2 regions of the Streptomyces sp. NPDC056161 genome follow, and region 2 is predicted to be linked to the other one. Evidence: riboswitches for the same ligand, from Rfam matches in the RefSeq annotation. Region 2 holds a riboswitch; the other holds the start of a gene.

Region 1 (9,129 bases), on a different contig from region 2:
ACGAGTACGGCGACCCGTTCTCGGAGGAGATCACCCGGGCGATCTCCTCGTGCCGGACGGCGATGCCGTCCTTGATGCGGGTGACGACCGCGATCCGCTCGTCGAGGCTCGTCCGCGGCCAGGGGCCCTGGTCGAACGCGGTCCGGGCGACGGCGACGGCCCGGTCCACATCGGCCGGCGAGGCGTGCGGGACGCGGCCGATGACCTCTTCGGTGTGCGGGGAGATCACCTCGATGACGTCCCCGCCCAGGGGATCGGTCAACTCCCCGCCGATGAACAGCTGTCCGTGTTCCACGAGCTCGGTCATGGCCGACTGCCTCCTGCGGCACGATTTCTGACGCTGTATCAGAAACGGATACCAGGTCTCCTCGAACTAGTCCACGGCAGGACACCACCGGCCCGGCCGGAACCCCGCCCGCACCACCGGCTCGACCGGCCCCCGTCCACACCGCGCCCGGCGCGCGGCCACCGGCTTCCGGAATCGGCGGGCGCCCGGGGCAACCGATGAAACCGGTTCTAGTTATAGTGGGCCGGGGAGGCCATGATGGCGGAGACGTTCGATCACGGTGGCGGTGTGCGGTCCGTGGCGGTGCCCATACCGGACAACCCGCTCGGCCGCACACTGGTGTACGTCGTGGACACCGACCGGGGCCCGGTACTGGTCGACACCGGCTGGGACGACCCGGCGTCGTGGGACACGCTGGCGTCCGGCCTGTCGGCCTGCGGCACCTCGGTGGCGGAGATCCACGGGGTCGTCATCACCCACCACCACCCCGACCACCACGGGCTGTCCGGCCAGGTGCGCGAGGCGTCCGGCGCGTGGGTGGCGATGCACGCGGCCGACACCGCGGTGGTACGGCGCAACCGCAAGGCCCGCCCCGAGCGCTGGCTCGACTACATGCGCGCCAAACTCACCGCGACCGGCGCCCCGGAGGAACACCTGGCCGCCCTGCGCACACCGGGCGCCCTGCAACGGCGGCCGCCCGCCCTCCCGGACCGCGAGATCGTCCCCGGCGACCTCCTGGACCTGCCCGGCCGCCGACTGCGCGCCGTCTGGACGCCGGGGCACACACCCGGTCACGTCTGTCTGCACCTGGAGGAGGCGCACCCCGCCGGGCTGCCGGGACACGGCCGGCTGTTCTCCGGCGACCACCTGCTCCCGAAGATCACGCCGCACATCGGCCTGTACGAGGACCCCTCCGCCCAAGGGGGCGGGGCCGGGCCGCACGGAGCCGAGAACCTGGCGGAGGCCATCGATCCGCTCGGCGACTACCTCGACTCCCTGGAACGCGTCGGCCGGCTGGCCCCCGCCGAGGTGCTACCGGCCCATCAGTACGCCTTCACCGACGGGCCCGCCCGGGTACGGGAACTGCTCGCGCACCACGAGGAGCGGCTGGCCGGCCTGCTGACCCAACTCGTCGAACCGCTCACGCCCTGGCAGTTGGCCGAGCGGATGGAGTGGAACCGGCCCTGGCCCCAGATCCCGCACCCCTCCCGGAACATCGCCGCCGCGGAGGCAGAGGCCCATCTGCGCCGCCTGGTGAAGCAGGGCCGAGCCGAACCGGTGCCGGGCACCGACCCGCTGAGGTACGTCCGGACGGCGTGAGCGGACGGTACGACCGGACGGCGTGACCGGGCCATGTGACGGGAGCGCCTTCCCCGGACCGCGTGCCGGGACCGCTACCCCGGACCGCTACCCCGGACCGCGTGACCTGACCGCATTCCCCGACCGCTTCCGGACGACGCGACCGAGCCGCTTCCCCGGACCGTGTTCCCGCACCCCGCACCCCCCTTCGCCCCATCGCCCGGCCCTCTGTCGCGGCCACCCCTCGGGGGTCCGGAGGTGGGCCGGTAGAGTGACTGGGTCGTCATCACACCCGTACGGGGGGAAGCCGGTGCAATTCCGGCGCTGACCCGCAACCGTGAACCGGCCGTCGAGGCCCGGTGAGCCGGACTGCCCCGGACGGAACGTGACCGGCTCAGGTGCGTCGGCATCCGCCCGCGCACGGCACCGTCGAGGTTTACGGGGCCGAGCCGCCCGGGGTGTCCCGTGCTGCCCGGCTTCCTCGCGAACCGACCCGCGAAGAGAGGCACCCGCCGAGCATGAACGTCCGCCGCAGCGCAGCGGTCCTGGCCGCCGTCGGCGTGCTCGCCGCCGCGTCACCCGCCCTGGCCGCGAGCCCTTCGCCGTCCCCGTCGACGGTGCTCCCGTCCGGCCTGTACGGCGCCACCGACCCGAAGTTCGACGGCGTCTGGCGCCAGTCGCTGGCGCTGCTCGCCCAGCGCACCGTGTCCGTGACGCCCGCCGCCAAGGCCGTGGACTGGCTGGCCGGACAGCAGTGCGCGGACGGGGCGTTCGCCGCGTTCCGCGCCGATCCGGGGCGGGCCTGTGACGCCAAGGTGCCGGTCGACACCAACAGCACGGCCGCCGCCGTCCAGGCCCTCACCGCGACCGGCGGCCACGACAGCGCCGTCGGCAAGGCCGTGACCTGGCTGAAGTCGGTGCAGAACAAGGACGGCGGCTGGGGGTACACGCCGGGCGGCGCGAGCGACGCGAACTCCACGGGCGTCGTCGTCGGCGCGCTCGTGGCGGCCGGCGAACGGCCCGCGGCAGTGGTCAAGGACGGCCGCTCGCCGTACGACGCGCTGCTGGGACTGGCCCTGCCCTGCTCCGGCGACGACGGAGGCGCCTTCGCCTACCAGCCGGACAAAAAGGGCGCGTTGACGGCCAACGCGGACGCCACCGCGGCGGCCGTGGTGGGCGTGCTGGGCGCGGGCCTCGCCGCGAAGGCGGCCGGAGCGGGCGACGCTTCGAGCGGGGCGCCCGGCACGGGCTGCGCCGCCACCGGAAAGCCCACCCCCGAGCAGGCCGCGGCCGACGGCGCTGCCTACCTCGCCCGTGCGGTCGCCAAGGACGGCCACCTCACCTCCGCCCTCGCGGGCGCCCCCGAACAGCCCGACTACGGCAACACCGCCGACGCGGTGGTCGCGCTCGCCGCGCAGGGCGGGGCGGACCGGGCCGCGAAGCCGCTGGCGTGGCTGGAGAAGAACGCGGCGGCCTGGGCGAAGCAGAACGGACCGGCCGCGTACGCTCAGCTGATCTTCGCGGCGCACGCGACCGGCACCGACCCGCGCGACTTCGGCGGTACGGACCTGGTGCGGGCGCTGGGCGCGACCGGCCCGGCACCGCAGGCGGCCGGGCAGGCGCAATCGGGCGACGGCCCGGAGGCGGCGGACCGGAAGGACGACGGCGGCTCGGGCACCGGCGTCTGGTGGATCATCGGCACCGGCCTGGTCGCGGGCGTCGGCATCGGCTTCCTGCTCAGCGGCCGCAGGAAGCGGCAGCACCTGTGACCGGGCCGCGCCGCGGTGTGCTCCTGCTGCTGGCCGCGCTCCTGTTCTGGGGCGGCGCGGGCCAGGCGCAGGCCGTCGGCTACCGCTACTGGTCCTTCTGGGACCGCGCGGGCGACCGGTGGACGTACGCCACCGAGGGTCCGTCGCTGGCCCGCCCCGCCGACGGCGCCGTCCAGGGCTTCCGGTTCGCGGTGAGCGAGGACTCCGCCGACGCGACGTATCCGCGCGGCACGGCCCGCTTCGCCGAGATCTGCGCGCACACGCCCGCTCGGGCGGGCCACAAGCGGGTGGCACTGGTCATCGACTTCGGTACGGCGGCGGACGCGCCCGGCGCCGAGACACCGCCGAAGGCGCGGACCGCCTGCGCGGTACTGGCACCCGACGCGACGACGGCCGAGGGCCTGGCGGCGGTCGCCGGACCGCTGCGCTACGACTCCAACGCCCTGCTGTGCGCCATCGCCGGCTACCCGGAGAAGGGCTGCGGCGAGCAGGTGGCGGCCACGGACGACAAGCCGACGAGCGCCGCGAAGCGGCCGACGGCGGGCGAGGACGGCGGCAACGGGCCGTCGCTCGGCCCGTGGGCGGGCGGGGCGGCGGTCGTCCTGCTGGGCGCGGCGGCACTCTGGCAGGCCCGACGGCGCCGGGATGCGTAGGCACCGCCATGCGTGAGGGCCACGACCACGAGCCGTCGCCGCCCGCAGCCCCAGCCGGTCCGAACGATCCGAACGGTCCGAACGGGATGAACGGGACGAACGCCGCCGACGGGACGGGCTCCGGGAACGGGACGGGCTCCGGGAACGGGACGGACGGCACCGGCGGCACGGACGCGCCCGACGCCACCGGTCGCGGGCCCGCACCCCGCGCGGCCGACACCAGTGGCCCGCCCGCCGACGACCACCCGGACGGTGCCGACGGCCCGGACGACACCGGAAACGACACCCCCCGCCGGCCCGCACCCCGCGCCGACCACGCGAGCACCCACAGACACCGCAACACACGCGGCACCCCGCACGGCGACGGCAACGGGCGCCCCTCGGCCGCCGAGGGGCCGGCCCGCGGCGGCCGGGTGGCCGCGGCCCGCGCGGGCGGCACGGTGCGGCGGCCCCGTACGGTCGTGCACCCCGGGGCCTGGTGGGGCTGGGCGATCGGGCTCGGGGTCGGGGCCAGCCGGACCGGCAATCCGCTGCTGCTCGGGCTGCTCGTCGCGGCGGCGGGCTATGTGGTGGCCACCCATCGCAGCACCGCCCCCTGGGCCCGCTCCTACACGGCGTTCGCCAAGCTCGCGCTCGCCGTGCTGGTCGTCCGCCTGGTCTTCGCGGTGGTCCTCGGCTCCCCGATCCCCGGCACGCACGTCCTCCTCACCCTCCCCGAAGTCCCGCTCCCGCACTGGGCGCAGGGCATCCGGCTGGGCGGCCGGGTCACCGCCGAGTCGCTGGTCTACGCGTTCTACGACGGCCTGAAACTGGCCACGCTGCTGATCTGCGTGGGCGCGGCCAACGCCCTCGCCAACCCGGCCCGGCTGCTCAAGTCCCTGCCGGGCGCCCTGTACGAGATCGGCGTGGCCGTGGTCGTCGCGCTGACCTTCGCGCCGAACCTGATCAGCGACGTACAGCGGCTGCGGGCCGCCCGCCGGCTGCGGGGCCGCCCGGACCGCGGTGTACGGGGGCTGCTCCAGGTGGGTCTGCCGGTCCTGGAGGGCGCCCTGGAGCGTTCCGTCGCGCTGGCCGCCGCGATGGACGCGCGTGGTTACGGCCGTACCGCCGACGTGCCCGTCGCCGTCCGCCGTACCACCGCCGGGCTGACCCTGGGCGGTCTGCTCGGCGTGTGCGCGGGAACGTACGGGCTGCTGACCGCCGCGGGCGGCGGCTACGGGCTGCCGGTGCTGCTCGCCGGGGTCGTCGCCGCCCTCGCGGGGCTGCGGCTGGGCGGCCGACGCTCGCCGCGCACCCGGTACCGGCCCGACCCGTGGAACGCCCGTGCCTGGCTGGTCACCGGGTCCGGTGCCGCCGTCGCCGCGCTGCTCGCCCTCGCCGCGGCCCGCGACCCGGCCGCCCTCGATCCGGGGGTCGTCCCGCTCACCGCGCCCGCGCTGCCCCTGTGGCCGGCGGCGGCCGTACTCCTCGCCCTGCTGCCCGCCCTGGTGGTCCCCAAGGAGCCGTCGTGATCCCCGCAGGAGCCGCCGTGATCCCCAAGGAGCCCTCGTGATCCGCTTCGAGGACGTCAGCGTGACGTACGCCGGTGCCGTCGAACCGGCCGTCCGAGGCGTGGACTTCGAGGTGCCGGAGGGTGAGCTGGTGCTGCTCGTCGGCCCGTCCGGCGTCGGCAAGTCGACGGTGCTGGGCGCGGTGGGCGGCCTCGTCCCGCACTTCACCGGCGGCACCCTGCGCGGCCGGGTCACGGTCGCGGGCCGGGACACCCGTACCCACAAGCCGCGCGAACTCGCCGACGTCGTCGGCACGGTGGGCCAGGATCCGCTCGCGCACTTCGTGACGGACACGGTGGAGGACGAACTCGCCTACGGGATGGAGTCGTTGGGGCTCGCCCCGGCCGTGATGCGGCGGCGGGTGGAGGAGACCCTGGACCTGCTCGGGCTGGCCGATCTGCGGGAGAGGCCCATCGCCACCCTCTCCGGTGGCCAGCGCCAGCGGGTCGCGATCGGCTCGGTGCTCACCCCGCACCCCCGGATACTGGTCCTCGACGAGCCGACGTCGGCGCTGGACCCGGCCGCCGCGGAGGAGGTCCTCGCGGTGCTCCAGCGGCTGGTCCACGATCTGGGCACAACGGTCCTGCTGGCCGAGCACCGGCTGGAGCGGGTGATCCAGTACGCCGACCAGGTGCTGCTGCTGCCCGCGCCGGGCGCCGCGCCCGTGCTCGGCGCCCCGGCCGAGGTGATGGCCGTCTCGCCGGTGTACCCGCCGGTGGTGGACCTGGGCCGGCTGGCCGACTGGAGCCCGCTCCCCCTGACGGTGCGGGACGCCCGCCGCAGGGCGGCTCCCCTGCGCACCCGCCTAGCCGGTCACGCCCCTTCCCATTCCCACCCGTCCCCGGCCCCGGACCCCGGTCCGGACCCGGGCCGGGACTCGCCCCCAGGCCCGACACCGACGCCTGCCCCTGACGCCCAGGTCCCTGCCCCTGACGCCCAGGTCCCTGCCCTTGCCGCCCCCGTACCTGCCCCTGACGCCGACGCCACCCCGGCGGGTCCGCCCGCTCCCGGGTCCGGCGCGCGTACCGGCGGGCGTACGCGGACGCCGGGTCGGGTGCGGCGCTCGGTCGGCAGGGCCTTTTTGCGCCGTCGCCCGGCCGCGGCGCCCTCCTGGTCGGCCGGACGGTTCCCCGCACCCCTTCAGAACGCCGACGGCACCGCCCCGGTACCCGTCGCCGAGGTACGGGCGCTGGCGGTGCGGCGCGGGCGGATCGACGCGTTGCGGCAGGTCGACCTCGACGTCCGGCCCGGGGAGATCGTCGCCCTGATGGGCCGCAACGGCGCCGGGAAGTCCACGCTGCTCGGCTCGCTGGTCGGACTGGTCGCGCCGACCGCGGGCAGCGTCCGGGTCGGCGGTGCCGTCCCGCACCGCACCCCGCCCCGGGAGCTGGTCCGCCGGGTCGGCCTGGTCCCGCAGGAACCACGCGACCTGCTGTACGCGGACACGGTCGGCGCCGAGTGCGCGGCCGCCGACCAGGACGCGGGCGCCGCACCCGGAACCTGCCGTGCGCTGGTGTCCGAACTGCTGCCGGGCATCACCGACGACACCCATCCGCGCGACCTCTCCGAGGGCCAGCGGCTGGCGCTCGCGCTGGCCGTGGTGCTGGCCGCCCGCCCGCCGCTGCTCCTGCTGGACGAGCCGACCCGCGGCCTCGACTACGCGGCCAAGGCCCGCCTGGTCGTGCTGGTGCGCGGACTCGCCGCCGAGGGGCACGCCGTCGTCCTGGCCACGCACGACGTGGAGCTGGCCGCCGAGCTGGCGCACCGGGTGGTACTGCTCGCCGACGGGGAGGTGATCGCCGACGGCCCGACCGCCGGCATCGTGGTCTCCTCGCCGTCCTTCGCCCCGCAGGTCACCAAGATCCTCGCGCCGCAGGAATGGCTCACGGTCGCCCAGATACGGGAGGCCCTGACATGACCGACCACCCCACGGACCGGCCACCGCGGCCGAACGCCGCCACGCCCCGGCCACCGTCACCGTCGCCATCGCCGTCATCAACGCCGTCATCAACGCCATCGCCGTCACCGTCACCGTCACCGTCGGCTCCGGCGACCCCCCAGGCCCGTGCCGTCCGGCTCGGACCCCGTTCCGCCGCCGCGCTCGTCCTGGTCGGCGCGGTCGGCGTGGTCGCCTTCGGCTGGCCCTTCCTCGCGCCGCCCGCCTCCCGGATCAGCGCGCACGCGCAGGACGCGCCGTGGCTGTTCGCGGGGCTGCTGGTGCTGCTGCTCGCGGTGGTCGCCGCGGCGATCTCCGAGTCGGGTCTCGGGCCGAAGGCGGTGGCCATGCTGGGCGTGCTGGCCGCGAGCGGGGCGGCGCTGCGGCCGATCGGCGCGGGCACGGCCGGGATCGAGCCCATGTTCTTCCTGATGGTGCTCAGCGGACGCGTCCTCGGCCCCGGCTTCGGCTTCGTCCTGGGCTCGCTCACGATGTTCGCGTCCGCGCTGCTCACCGGCGGGGTGGGGCCGTGGATGCCGTTCCAGATGCTGGCGATGGGCTGGTTCGCCATGGGCGCGGGCCTGCTGCCGGGCCCGGACCGGCTGCGCGGGCGCGGTGAACTCGTCATGCTCGCCGGTTACGGCTTCCTCGCCGCGTTCGCCTACGGGACGGTCATGAACCTCGCGGGCTGGCCCTTCATGGGCGCCCTCGCCTCGAACATCGCCTTCGACCCGCTGGCCGCGGTCCCCGCCAACCTGGCCCGGTTCGTCGCCTACTGCCTGGCGACCTCGCTGGGCTGGGACCTGGGCCGGGCCGTCTGCACGGTGGTGCTGACCCTCGCCCTCGGCCCGGCGCTGCTGCGCGCGCTGCGCCGGGCCACCCGGCGGGCCGCCTTCGAGACCCCGGTCACCTTCGACGCCCCGGATCGATGACCTCCGGGTGACCGCCGGTACACGGTTCGTGCGCGACGGGCGGGCGAGGCATGGGCGGCGCGTGAGGCACCCCACATGACGTGGATCACCTACGAAGCCGAATAGTAGCCCCATCCGTCCGATTTGTTCACCAGCGCACCCCCGCTGACCTGCACGGTGCGAGCCAGCTCACACATCCCGCCATTCCCGCCAATTCGGCCACAACTAGTAAAAGGGGTCATTGCCTACCCAATCCGGGCCTGCTTCTCTGGGTCCGTCGCCAGGCGCCGACGCACCCTCCCGGGTCGCGGCGCCGACGTACGCCCCACCGCCGGAAACGGCCGGGCCCGCGCCGTACGGAGCGACCCCTGTCCCCGACGCAAGAGGTTCCACGTGTCCGTCTCCCTCATCCGCCGCATCGCCACCCCCAAGAAGGCCATCATGGTCGCCGCCGTGGCCGCCGCCACCACCAGCATGGCGCTGGCCTCGACGCCCGCGCAGGCCGCCACCACGTCGGGCCTTCCCGCTCAGGCGATCGCGAAGAAGATGATCCCGGACGCCGCGCAGTGGGACGCGTTCAACAAGATCGTCTCGCGTGAGAGCGGCTGGAACATCTCCGCCACCAACCGGTCGTCCGGCGCCTACGGCCTGGTCCAGGCGCTGCCGGGTTCCAAGATGTCGTCCGCGGGCTCCGACTGGAAGACCAACGCGGCCACTCAGATCAA
Region 2 (9,129 bases):
GCCGACGGCTATGTCGAGCGCCGCCAGGGCTCGGGCACCTTCGTCGCGGACCGCCCCGGACCGGTCCAGCACGATTTCGGACTGAGCACCCCGTGGCGGGACCGCTTCACCGCGGCCGGCCAGGACGCGCGGTCGATCCATCTGCGCGACGAGCCCGCCGTGCCCGAACCGTATGAGCTGAGCAGACTCCTCACCCCCGAGGAGACGGCCGCCAAACGGGTCCACCTCAAGCGACTCCACGTCGTCGACCAGCGGGCCATCGGCATCACCGACTCCTGGGTCGTCCGGGCCCTCGTCCCCCGCCTGTCCCGGCGCACCCTCATAGACGGCTCCGTCTCCCGCACCCTCCAGGAGGTCTACGACCTCACCCCCACCACGTCCAACAACTACCTGGAGGTCGGTGCCGCCACCTCCCACGAGGCCGAACTCCTCCACGCCACCCTCGACGCCCCCCTCTTCGTCGTCTGGACGGTCTCCCACCTCTCCGACGGCCGCCTCCTGGAAACCACCCGCACCGTCTGGCTCGGCAGCCGGGTCCGCTTCCATTACACGGGCTGAGCGGGTTCGTCCCGGGCGGCCGGGCGCAGGAAGCGGATCACGGGGTGGCCGGGGTCGTGGGTGACCTCGGCGCGGACGCCGTAGACCTGCTCGATGAGGGCGGGGGTCAGGACCTCGGCCGGGGTGCCCTCCGTGACCGCGCGGCCGTCGCGCAGGACGAGCAGGCGGTCGCAGTACATCGCGGCGAGGTTGAGGTCGTGCAGGGCGATCACGGTGGTGACCGGCAGGCTCACGACGAGGTCCAGCAGGTCGAGCTGGTGCTGGATGTCCAGGTGGTTGGTGGGTTCGTCGAGGAGGAGTTCGCGGGGCTCCTGGGCGAGCGCGCGGGCGACCTGGGTGCGCTGGCGTTCGCCGCCGGAGAGGGTGTACCACGACTGGCCGGCCCGGTCGGTCATGCCGGTGCGCGCCAGGGCCTCGGTGACGGCCTCCGTGTCGGCCGCCGTGGCGGGTGTCCAGGCGCGGCGGTGCGGGATGCGGCCCAGGGCGACGACGTCCCGGACGGTCAGCTCGGTCCGGGTGTCGGTGTGCTGCTCGACGGTGGCGATGCGGCGGGCGGTGGCGCGGCGGCCGACGTCGCTGAGCAGCTGTCCGTCCAGGGTCACCACCCCGGCGGTGGGGGTGAGAACCCCGGCCAGCAGCCTCAGCAGCGTCGACTTTCCCGAGCCGTTGGGGCCGAGCAGGCCGACGGTCTCGCCGGGGCGCAGGGTGAGGGTGACGCCTTCGACGACGACCTTGTCACCGAGGCGCCGTACGACGCGGTCCGCGCGCAGGCTGCTCACGTCCTTCTCCGTCCGCGGTAGAGCACGGCCACGAACGCCGGCACGCCGATGAGGGACGTCACCACGCCCACCGGGACCTCCTGGGGGTCGAGGGCGGTACGGGCCAGGGTGTCCACCCACACCAGGAACACGGCTCCGGTCAGTGCCGTCACCGGCAGCAGGCGGCCGTGCCCGGAGCCGGTGAGGGCGCGGGTGGCGTGCGGCAGGACCAGGCCGACGAAGCCGATCGCGCCGGCGCAGCTGACCAGGACGGCGGTGAGCAGCGCGGTCGCGGAGAGGAGCACCAGGCGGGTCCGGGCGACGCCGACCCCGAGTCCCGCGGCGGCCTCGTCACCGAAGGCGAAGGCGTCCAGCGTGTTCGCGTATCCGAGGCAGACGGCCAGGACGACGGCGAGGACGCCGGTGCAGAGCAACACCTGTCCCCACTCGGCGCCGGTGAGCGAGCCGAGCAGCCAGAACAGTACGCCCCTGGTGGTCTCGGCGTCCGCCGAGGTCAGGACGGTGAACGAGGTCAGCGCGGAGAACAGTTGCATGGCCGCCACGCCCGACAGCACGACCCGGTCGGTGCTGCCGCCGAGGGTGTGGCTGAGGAGCAGCACCAGGGCGAAGGAGAGCAGCGCCCCGAGGAAGGCGCCCGCCGACAGGGACACCGCTCCCCCGCCCACGCCCAGCACGACCACGGCGACCGCTCCGGTGGACGCGCCGGAGGAGACCCCGAGCACGAAAGGGTCGGCCAGCGGATTGCGCAGCAACGACTGCAGCACCGCACCGCACACGGCGAGTCCGGCCCCGCTCACGGCGGCGAGCAGTGTGCGCGGCATCCGCAGGTTCCACACGATGCCGTCCCGCAGCGGTGTCAACGTGCTCTCGCCGAGGCCGAGATGGGCCGCGACGGCGGCCCACACGTCGCCGGTGGAGATGTCGGCCGGTCCGATGGTCACGGCCCAGGCGATCGACGCGAGCAGCGCGGCAAGGCCGCCACCGGTCAACAGGAGCGTGCGGACGGTCACTTGACGAGCCCGAAGTCACGCAGTGCGGCTGCGACCTGCTCGATCCCCTCGACCGTGCGGATGGACGGGTTCATCGCCTGCCCGCTCAGCATGACGTACCGCTTCTTCTTCACGGCGGTCAGATTGCGGGTGGCGGGATCGGTCTCCAGGAAACGGATCTTGGCCTGCGCCGTCTCGGCGGTCTGCTGCTTGCGGGTCAGGTCGCCCAGGACGATCACGTCGGGGTCGCGGTCGGCGACGGTCTCCCAGTTGATCTGGGGCCACTCGTCGTGGGTGTCGGCAAAGGCGTTCTCGGCGCCGACCGCACGGGTGATGGCACCCGGTGCTCCGCAGCAGCCGGCCAGGTACGGTGACTGGGAATTGGCGAACCAGTACATGAGCGAGACGTCCGAGCCGTGCGATCCGGCGGTTGCCGTGCTCACCCGCTTCTTCAGTGCGGCAATGAGCGTCTCGCCCCGCGCGTCGACGCCGAACGCGCGGGCCAGGTCGCGTATCTCGCCGTACACGGCGTCCAGGGTGAGCGGCCTGCCGCGCGATCCGTCGCCGCCGCTGTCGTTGTCCTTGCCCTCGGCGCAGTCGGACGGTGAGACGTACGTCGGTACGCCCAGTTTCTCGAACTGCTCGCGGGTGGCGACCCCGCCCTTGCCGAGGGTGGAGACGAACGAGGCGGTCACGAGGTCGGGTTCGGCGTCCAGGACCTTCTCGAAGGAGGGATTGTCCTCGGCCAGGCGTGGCACGGAGGCGTTGGCGTGCTCCAGGCCCTTCATCACCGGGTCGGTCCAGGTCGCCGTGCCCGCCATGCGGTCGCCGAGGCCGAGGGAGAGAAGGATCTCCGTGGTGCCCTGGTTCAGGGAGACGGCGCGCTTCGGCGGGGACTTCAGGGTGACCTTGTGGCCACAGTTGTCGATGGTGCGCGGGTAGCCGGCGGCGGACGTCTGCTGCGACTTCCCGTCAGTGGACGAGCCGCACGCGGTGAGCAGCAGGGCGGAGGCGAGCAGGAGCGCGGGGGCGCGGAGGAACACGGGCAGCCTTGGGGGTCGGGGCTCGTTCGCGGAGCCTGGCCTACGGACGTCCTCCGCGCCGGGGCGCGGAGGTGCCAGCAGGTCTTCGGACTCGGGTTCGTCCGGTCGGGGCGCCTTCCCGGTCTCCCAGTGGCGTCGTGCCCCGCCCGTCCCCCTCACCGCTGCGCGTCAGTTCCGGGTTCGCACCGGATTCCCTGGCCTCGGATGTGGCTCGACTGGCCCGCTGAGAGTATCAAGTCCGCTGTCCGGCGGGCAGGCCGCCGTCGGCCTGGTGCGGCGGGCGGTCCGCGAGGCGTGACGCACCGTTGCGCCGCCTTCCCGGACCCGCTCGCCGAGCAGCCGGTGTCGATCGCCGCCGACCACATGAAGCCGCGCCCGCTGAGCTTCCATCCGCACGCGACGATCTCGGAGGACCGCACGTCGGGGACGGTCACCGCCACGATGACCCTGACCGGCGGCGCGAAGGGCAAGGCCGTGAGTTTCCAGGTCTTCCCCGACAAGTACCAGCCGTTCTCCAGCACGACGACGTGGTCGTCACCGTCGACACCGACACCACTGGGACGCAGCGGTACGCCGGCCGGATCGCCACGACCGAAGAGAGCTGATCGGCCCCGCACGGCTCGCTGCCATCGCGTCAAGCACCCGGCGCCGGGGGATCAGGGGCCTCCTCCGCCGGTCGGCAGCAAACTTGACTTCCGGGGTGCCGTGCGAGCGACACCGTGGGGAAGGGCCCGCGCGCGTCACCGGGTGGGTGGTGTCGCGCGCGGGCGTCGTGTGGTGTGTCAGCGTCGGATGGGACCCTCACACGTGTAGTCCGACGTGCCGGCGATCCGGTTGGACCAGATGTCCACGTCGTCGAAGGAGCAGTTCATGTCGGTCAGGTTGTTGTCGCCGCCCGCGGCACGGTCGAGGAGGAAGTAGTCGACCGTCTCGGACATGTCCTTGAAGACCGCGTCCGTGTCGCCGGCATCGGTCAGGTTCGCGGTGATCCGGCCGGTGCACACGAACCGGGGACGCTCCGCGGAGCCGCCGGCCCGGCAGTCGGGGACGGATTCGGTCGTCGCGGTGAAGGAGGAGCGGATCTGGTCGGGCGAGGTGTCGCGGAGTTGGTCCAGGGGCGTATAGGTGGTGTCGGGCACGTACAGGTCGTCGACGTGGGAGATCTGTTCGTCGAGGAAGCGGTCGTACGCGCTCTGCAACCCCGTGTCCCTGCCGAGTCGGTCGCGCCAGGCGTCGAAGGCCGCCGGGTCGTCGGACCGCAGGTCGCGGTACATCTCCTTCAGCAGGGAGGGGTGTTCGGCCCACAGGAACTCGAAGAAGGTGCCCGCGTAGTCGTAGAAACGGAAGCCGTCGCCGTCGTAGGTGGCGTGCAGGAGCTGGTTCACGGTCATGCGCGGTCCGCCGCCGGCCGTGTCGTTGATGATGCCCTGGACCAGGGACTTGCGGACCCGGATGCCGTCGTCGCGGGTGGCGCCGTCGAAGAACTCTGCGGTGCCCTCGTCCATCGCGGTGGTCCGGTCGCCCTCGTACCAGGGGCCCTCGCCGAAGGAGCCGGGCACCGCCCAGCGGCCGTTGAGGTAGTGCGTGTACTCGTGGCGGAACAGTTCCTCCAGGGTCAGGCTGGAGTCCTGCGGCACGCGACGCTGGTAGGTGTAGAAGGTCACTCCCCGCTCGATGTAGATGCCGCCGTTGTTCGTGTCCATGCCGGTGAGGAGCGGATGGAAGTTCTCGTAGTCGGCGCGGGAGGCGTACAGGACGATGTGCAGGGTGGCGTTGGTGTCGCCCGCCAGGGGATCCTCCGTACCGAGGACACGGTGGAACTGTGCCTTGACCTGCTTGCTCGCGTAGTAGAGCTGGTCGACGGTGTCCCGGTCGAGGGCGGTGCGGACCTGCATGCCGTCCATGTCGTCGGTGCCGTACGTGTACGTGGACGGGAAGAGACGTTTCTCGATGTCGTCCTTGCACACGTGGTACGGGGCGCAGGCGTCGAACCACACCAGCCAGGTGGCGACCTTCGCCCACGGCGCGCTGCTGTCCCCGAAGTTGCGGGCCGTGGTGTCCAGGAGGGTGCCGAGACCGGAGACGGTCTCGTCGCGGAGCCCGTCGATCTGGCCGAAGCGGCCGTACTCGCTGAGCGCGTCGCGTATGACCCAGGCGTTGGGCCCGTCCTTGAGGTGGGTGTGGTCGGCGAAGGAACGGAACTCGGTCCGGTACGAGGGGTCGGCGGCCACTGCGGCGTGGAAGGCGGCGTCCTTGTTGCCGGGGTACACGCCGAGGTAGTTCACGGTGAGCGCGGCGAGGGCGGCACCGGCCCAGGAGGTGTCCTGGGCGGTGGCGGGGTGCTGGGCGTCCATGGTGGCCAGGACCCGTTTGATCAGGGGGAGTTGGTACTGGCGCAGGCCGGGGGCGGAAGCCGCGTCGAGGGCTTCGCGCAGGGTCTCGGCGTTGGAGCGGGTGACGTCGAAGGTGTGGGCGGCCGAGCCGAAGGCGTCGACCGCCTCGCGCATGGTGTCCACGGTCGGCGCGTCGGTGATGTCGATCTCGTCGTGCGAGAAGTCCTGGTACGCCACGGCGTGCAGGTAGGTGAACATCTCCAGCAGGTGGGTGCCGTCCTGGCCGTCGTGGGAGGAGGCGAGCCGGGTGATGCGGCGGGAGACGGCCTGGACGTGTTCGTCCGACATGACGGGGACGAGTCGCTGGTCCCAGGTCCACAGGATCGAGCGAAGACAGCCGTCGGCGGTGACGGCGGGGTCGGCCAGGAAGTCGGCGAAACTCTCCGGGGACAGACCCGTGACGCCGTCGAGCGTGCAGGGCACGGATGCCGTGCCGAGGGTGGCATGCGGCGTGCCGGCGTGGCCCTCGCCCTTCGGTAAGGGCGTACGGGGCCCGGGGACGCGGCCCTCGGCGAGGCCGCCGGGGGCCGGGACCTTCCGGGCGCGGTTCGGGGCCTCGGCCAGGTGGTCGACCGTGTCGAAGGGGTTCGGCGAGGCGGACGGGCGGGCGACCGATGCCGGGCGTGCCGGCGCAGGCGACGGGGTCGCGGGGGCGGCCGCGTAACCGGACGGGGACGCCGTCACGCAGAGCGTCACCGCCGCCGCGGCGGTGAGCAGGCTTCTGTACGTGGATCCGCGCAGCAGCGTGCGCGGGTTTCTCGACTTGTACACCGTTGGCTCCTGTGTGGGAGAGGGCAAGTGACGCGGGTGCCAGGGGCAGTGGTGGCTCGGGGCCTCAACTGCCCCGCCCATGGCGACATGTGAGGGGGCGAGGGTTGAGATGTTGAGTTGTTGAGTACATGTCGCCATGTGATGCGTAACGTTATTATGTGAAATTGCACTGACTTGCAAGAGCCTCGGCATAACGGATTGCGGGAGGCATGCCGCCGGACGGTTCGGGTGTCGCCGAGCCTCTTGGCAAGAAAAGTGCAATGTGAAATATTACTTGTCGTGCCCACGAGAAGCTCGGCGGATCTCATCGTCATCGGGGCGGGTGTGGTCGGCGCGGCCTGCGCCTACTACGCGGCCCGCTCCGGTCTCCGCGTCACCGTGATCGACCGTGGCGCCGTCGCGGGCGGCACCACGGGAGCCGGCGAGGGCAATCTGCTGGTCTCCGACAAGGAACCCGGCCCCGAACTCGAACTGGCCCTGCTGTCCGTGCGGTTGTGGCGTGAGCTGGCCGGCCTGCTGCCACCCCTGATCGAGTACGAGGCCAAGGGCGGGCTGGTCGTCGCCTCCGACGAGGCGTCCATGGCAGCCCTGCGGGGCTTCGCCGCCCGGCAGGAGCGCGCGGGCGTACAGGCGGAGCAGGTCACGGGCGACCGGCTCCGTGACCTGGAGCCGCACCTCGCCCCGGACCTGGCGGGCGGCTTCCGCTACCCGCAGGACGCCCAGGTGCAGCCCGCACGCGCCGCCGCGCATCTGCTGCGCGCCGCGGCAGGCGGGCAGGGCTCCGGCGGGGTGCGCCTGCGGCTCGGCGAGGAGGTGACCGGCGTCCTGACAGGTGCGAACGGGGAGGTACGGGGCGTACGCACGGCGCGCGGTGACGTGCGCGCCCCGTATGTCGTGAACGCCGCCGGGAGCTGGGGCGGCGCACTGGCCCGGCTCGCCGGCGCGGGCCTGCCGGTGCTGCCCCGGCGCGGCTTCGTCCTGGTCACCGAGCCGCTGCCGCGCGTGGTGCGGCACAAGGTGTACGCGGCCGACTATGTCGCCGATGTCGCCAGCGGATCGGCGGGGTTGCAGACTTCCGCCGTCGTCGAGGGCACCCCGTCGGGGCCGGTCCTGATCGGTGCGAGCAGGGAGCGGGTCGGCTTCGACCGCACCCTGTCGGTGGAGGCGCTGCGCCGCCTCGCGGCCCAGGCCACCCGGCTGTTCCCGGTGCTCACCGGGGTCCGCGCGATGCGGACGTACGCCGGTTTCCGCCCGTACCTGCCCGACCATCTGCCCGCGATCGGCCCGGACCCCCGCGTTCCCGGACTGCTGCACGCCTGCGGCCACGAGGGTGCGGGGATCGGCCTCGCCCCCGCAACCGGGCTGATCATCGCCCGAGTCCTGTCCGGCGCCCAACTCCCGCTGGACATCGATCCGTTCAGACCGGACCGCTTCGGTGTGGCGGGATGACGACCAGGACGCCGGCCGTGTCCGTCGTCGGCGGTGCGTCGACCGGTCGCCCGTCCCGCACGCCCCCACCTGAAAAGGAGCCGCTCCATGGCGCGTGACCGCACCCCCGCCGAGCTGGTCGGCGCGACACCCGGCACGCCCTTCGAGATCACCTTCGACGGGCGCACGCTCACCGCGCTGCCGGGACAGACCATCGCCGCCGCTCTCTGGTCGGCGGGCGTCCTCGCCTGGCGCACCACACGCCGCGACGGCCGTCCGCGCGGAGTCTTCTGCGGCATCGGCCAGTGCTACGACTGTCTCGCCACGGTCAATGACCTGCCCAACAGGCGGGCCTGCCTGGTCCCCGCCCGCCCAGGAGACGTGATCACCACCCAGGAAGGGCACGGGCATGCCGAACTCGCCGTCTGACGAGGCGACCGATGACACGTATGGCGCGCTGTACGACCTCGCGGTGATCGGCGCGGGCTGCGCGGGCCTGGCGGGTGCCGTCGCCGCAGCCGAACGGGGCCTGTCCGTCGCCCTGTTGGATGCCGCCGGTCAACTCGGCGGCCAGTTCTACCGCCACCCCGCCCCGGCCCGCGGCGCGGTGCGCCCCCAGGCACTGCACCATGACTGGCCCGTCTTCGACCGCTTGCGCCGCCGCCTTGAGGCGAGCGACGTCGTCCACCTCGCCGGGCACCATGTCTGGACCGTGGCGCGGGTGGGCGCAGCGGAATGGGCGGTGCACGCGGTCACGGGCGCGGACGGCACGGGCGAACGCCCCGCCCGCGTGCGGGCCCGTACGGTCCTCCTCGCGACGGGTGCGTACGAACGCCACCTCCCCTTCCCCGGCTGGACGCTGCCGGGCGTCGTGGGTGCCGGCGGTGCGCAGGCGATGCTGAAGTCCGGGCTGGTCCTGCCCGGCAGGCGCGTCGTCGTGGCGGGCAGCGGCCCACTGCTGCTCGCCGTCGCCGCCTCGCTCTCCGCCGCCGGCGCGCGCGTCCCCGCGGTGGTCGAGGCGTCCGGCTTTACGGGGTACGTCCGCCGCCCCGGCGTCCTCGTCGCGAACCCGCACAAACTGAAGGAGGCCGTGGTCCATGGTGCGGCGCTGGTGCGGCGCGGCGTGCGCCTGCGCACCCGCAGCGCGGTGACCCAGGTCCACGGCACC

The links. Region 2 has a riboswitch for cobalamin ahead of ACFC09_RS00475 (ABC transporter substrate-binding protein). Riboswitches for the same ligand answer to the same signal wherever they lie in the genome.
Region 1: linked by a shared signal. The riboswitch ahead of ACFC09_RS11730 (prenyltransferase/squalene oxidase repeat-containing protein) and the one ahead of ACFC09_RS00475 (ABC transporter substrate-binding protein) in region 2 are both predicted to bind cobalamin.

The regions. Positions count from the first base shown of each region.
Region 1 is NZ_JBHJUV010000010.1:63,436-72,564, reverse strand. It holds gene ACFC09_RS11740 (aldehyde dehydrogenase) at 1-307, opposite strand, end outside; gene ACFC09_RS11735 (MBL fold metallo-hydrolase) at 545-1,606, shown strand; cobalamin riboswitch at 1,846-1,977, shown strand; gene ACFC09_RS11730 (prenyltransferase/squalene oxidase repeat-containing protein) at 2,104-3,354, shown strand; gene ACFC09_RS11725 (SCO2322 family protein) at 3,351-4,007, shown strand; gene ACFC09_RS11720 (CbiQ family ECF transporter T component) at 4,448-5,518, shown strand; gene ACFC09_RS11715 (ABC transporter ATP-binding protein) at 5,556-7,475, shown strand; gene ACFC09_RS11710 (ECF transporter S component) at 7,472-8,425, shown strand; gene ACFC09_RS11705 (transglycosylase SLT domain-containing protein) at 8,798-9,129, shown strand, end outside.
Region 2 is NZ_JBHJUV010000001.1:94,896-104,024, forward strand. It holds gene ACFC09_RS00460 (GntR family transcriptional regulator) at 1-558, shown strand, start outside; gene ACFC09_RS00465 (ABC transporter ATP-binding protein) at 546-1,337, opposite strand; gene ACFC09_RS00470 (FecCD family ABC transporter permease) at 1,334-2,347, opposite strand; gene ACFC09_RS00475 (ABC transporter substrate-binding protein) at 2,344-3,369, opposite strand; cobalamin riboswitch at 3,428-3,604, opposite strand; gene ACFC09_RS00480 (collagenase) at 4,152-6,533, opposite strand; gene ACFC09_RS00485 (NAD(P)/FAD-dependent oxidoreductase) at 6,813-7,982, shown strand; gene ACFC09_RS00490 ((2Fe-2S)-binding protein) at 8,070-8,390, shown strand; gene ACFC09_RS00495 (FAD-dependent oxidoreductase) at 8,371-9,129, shown strand, end outside.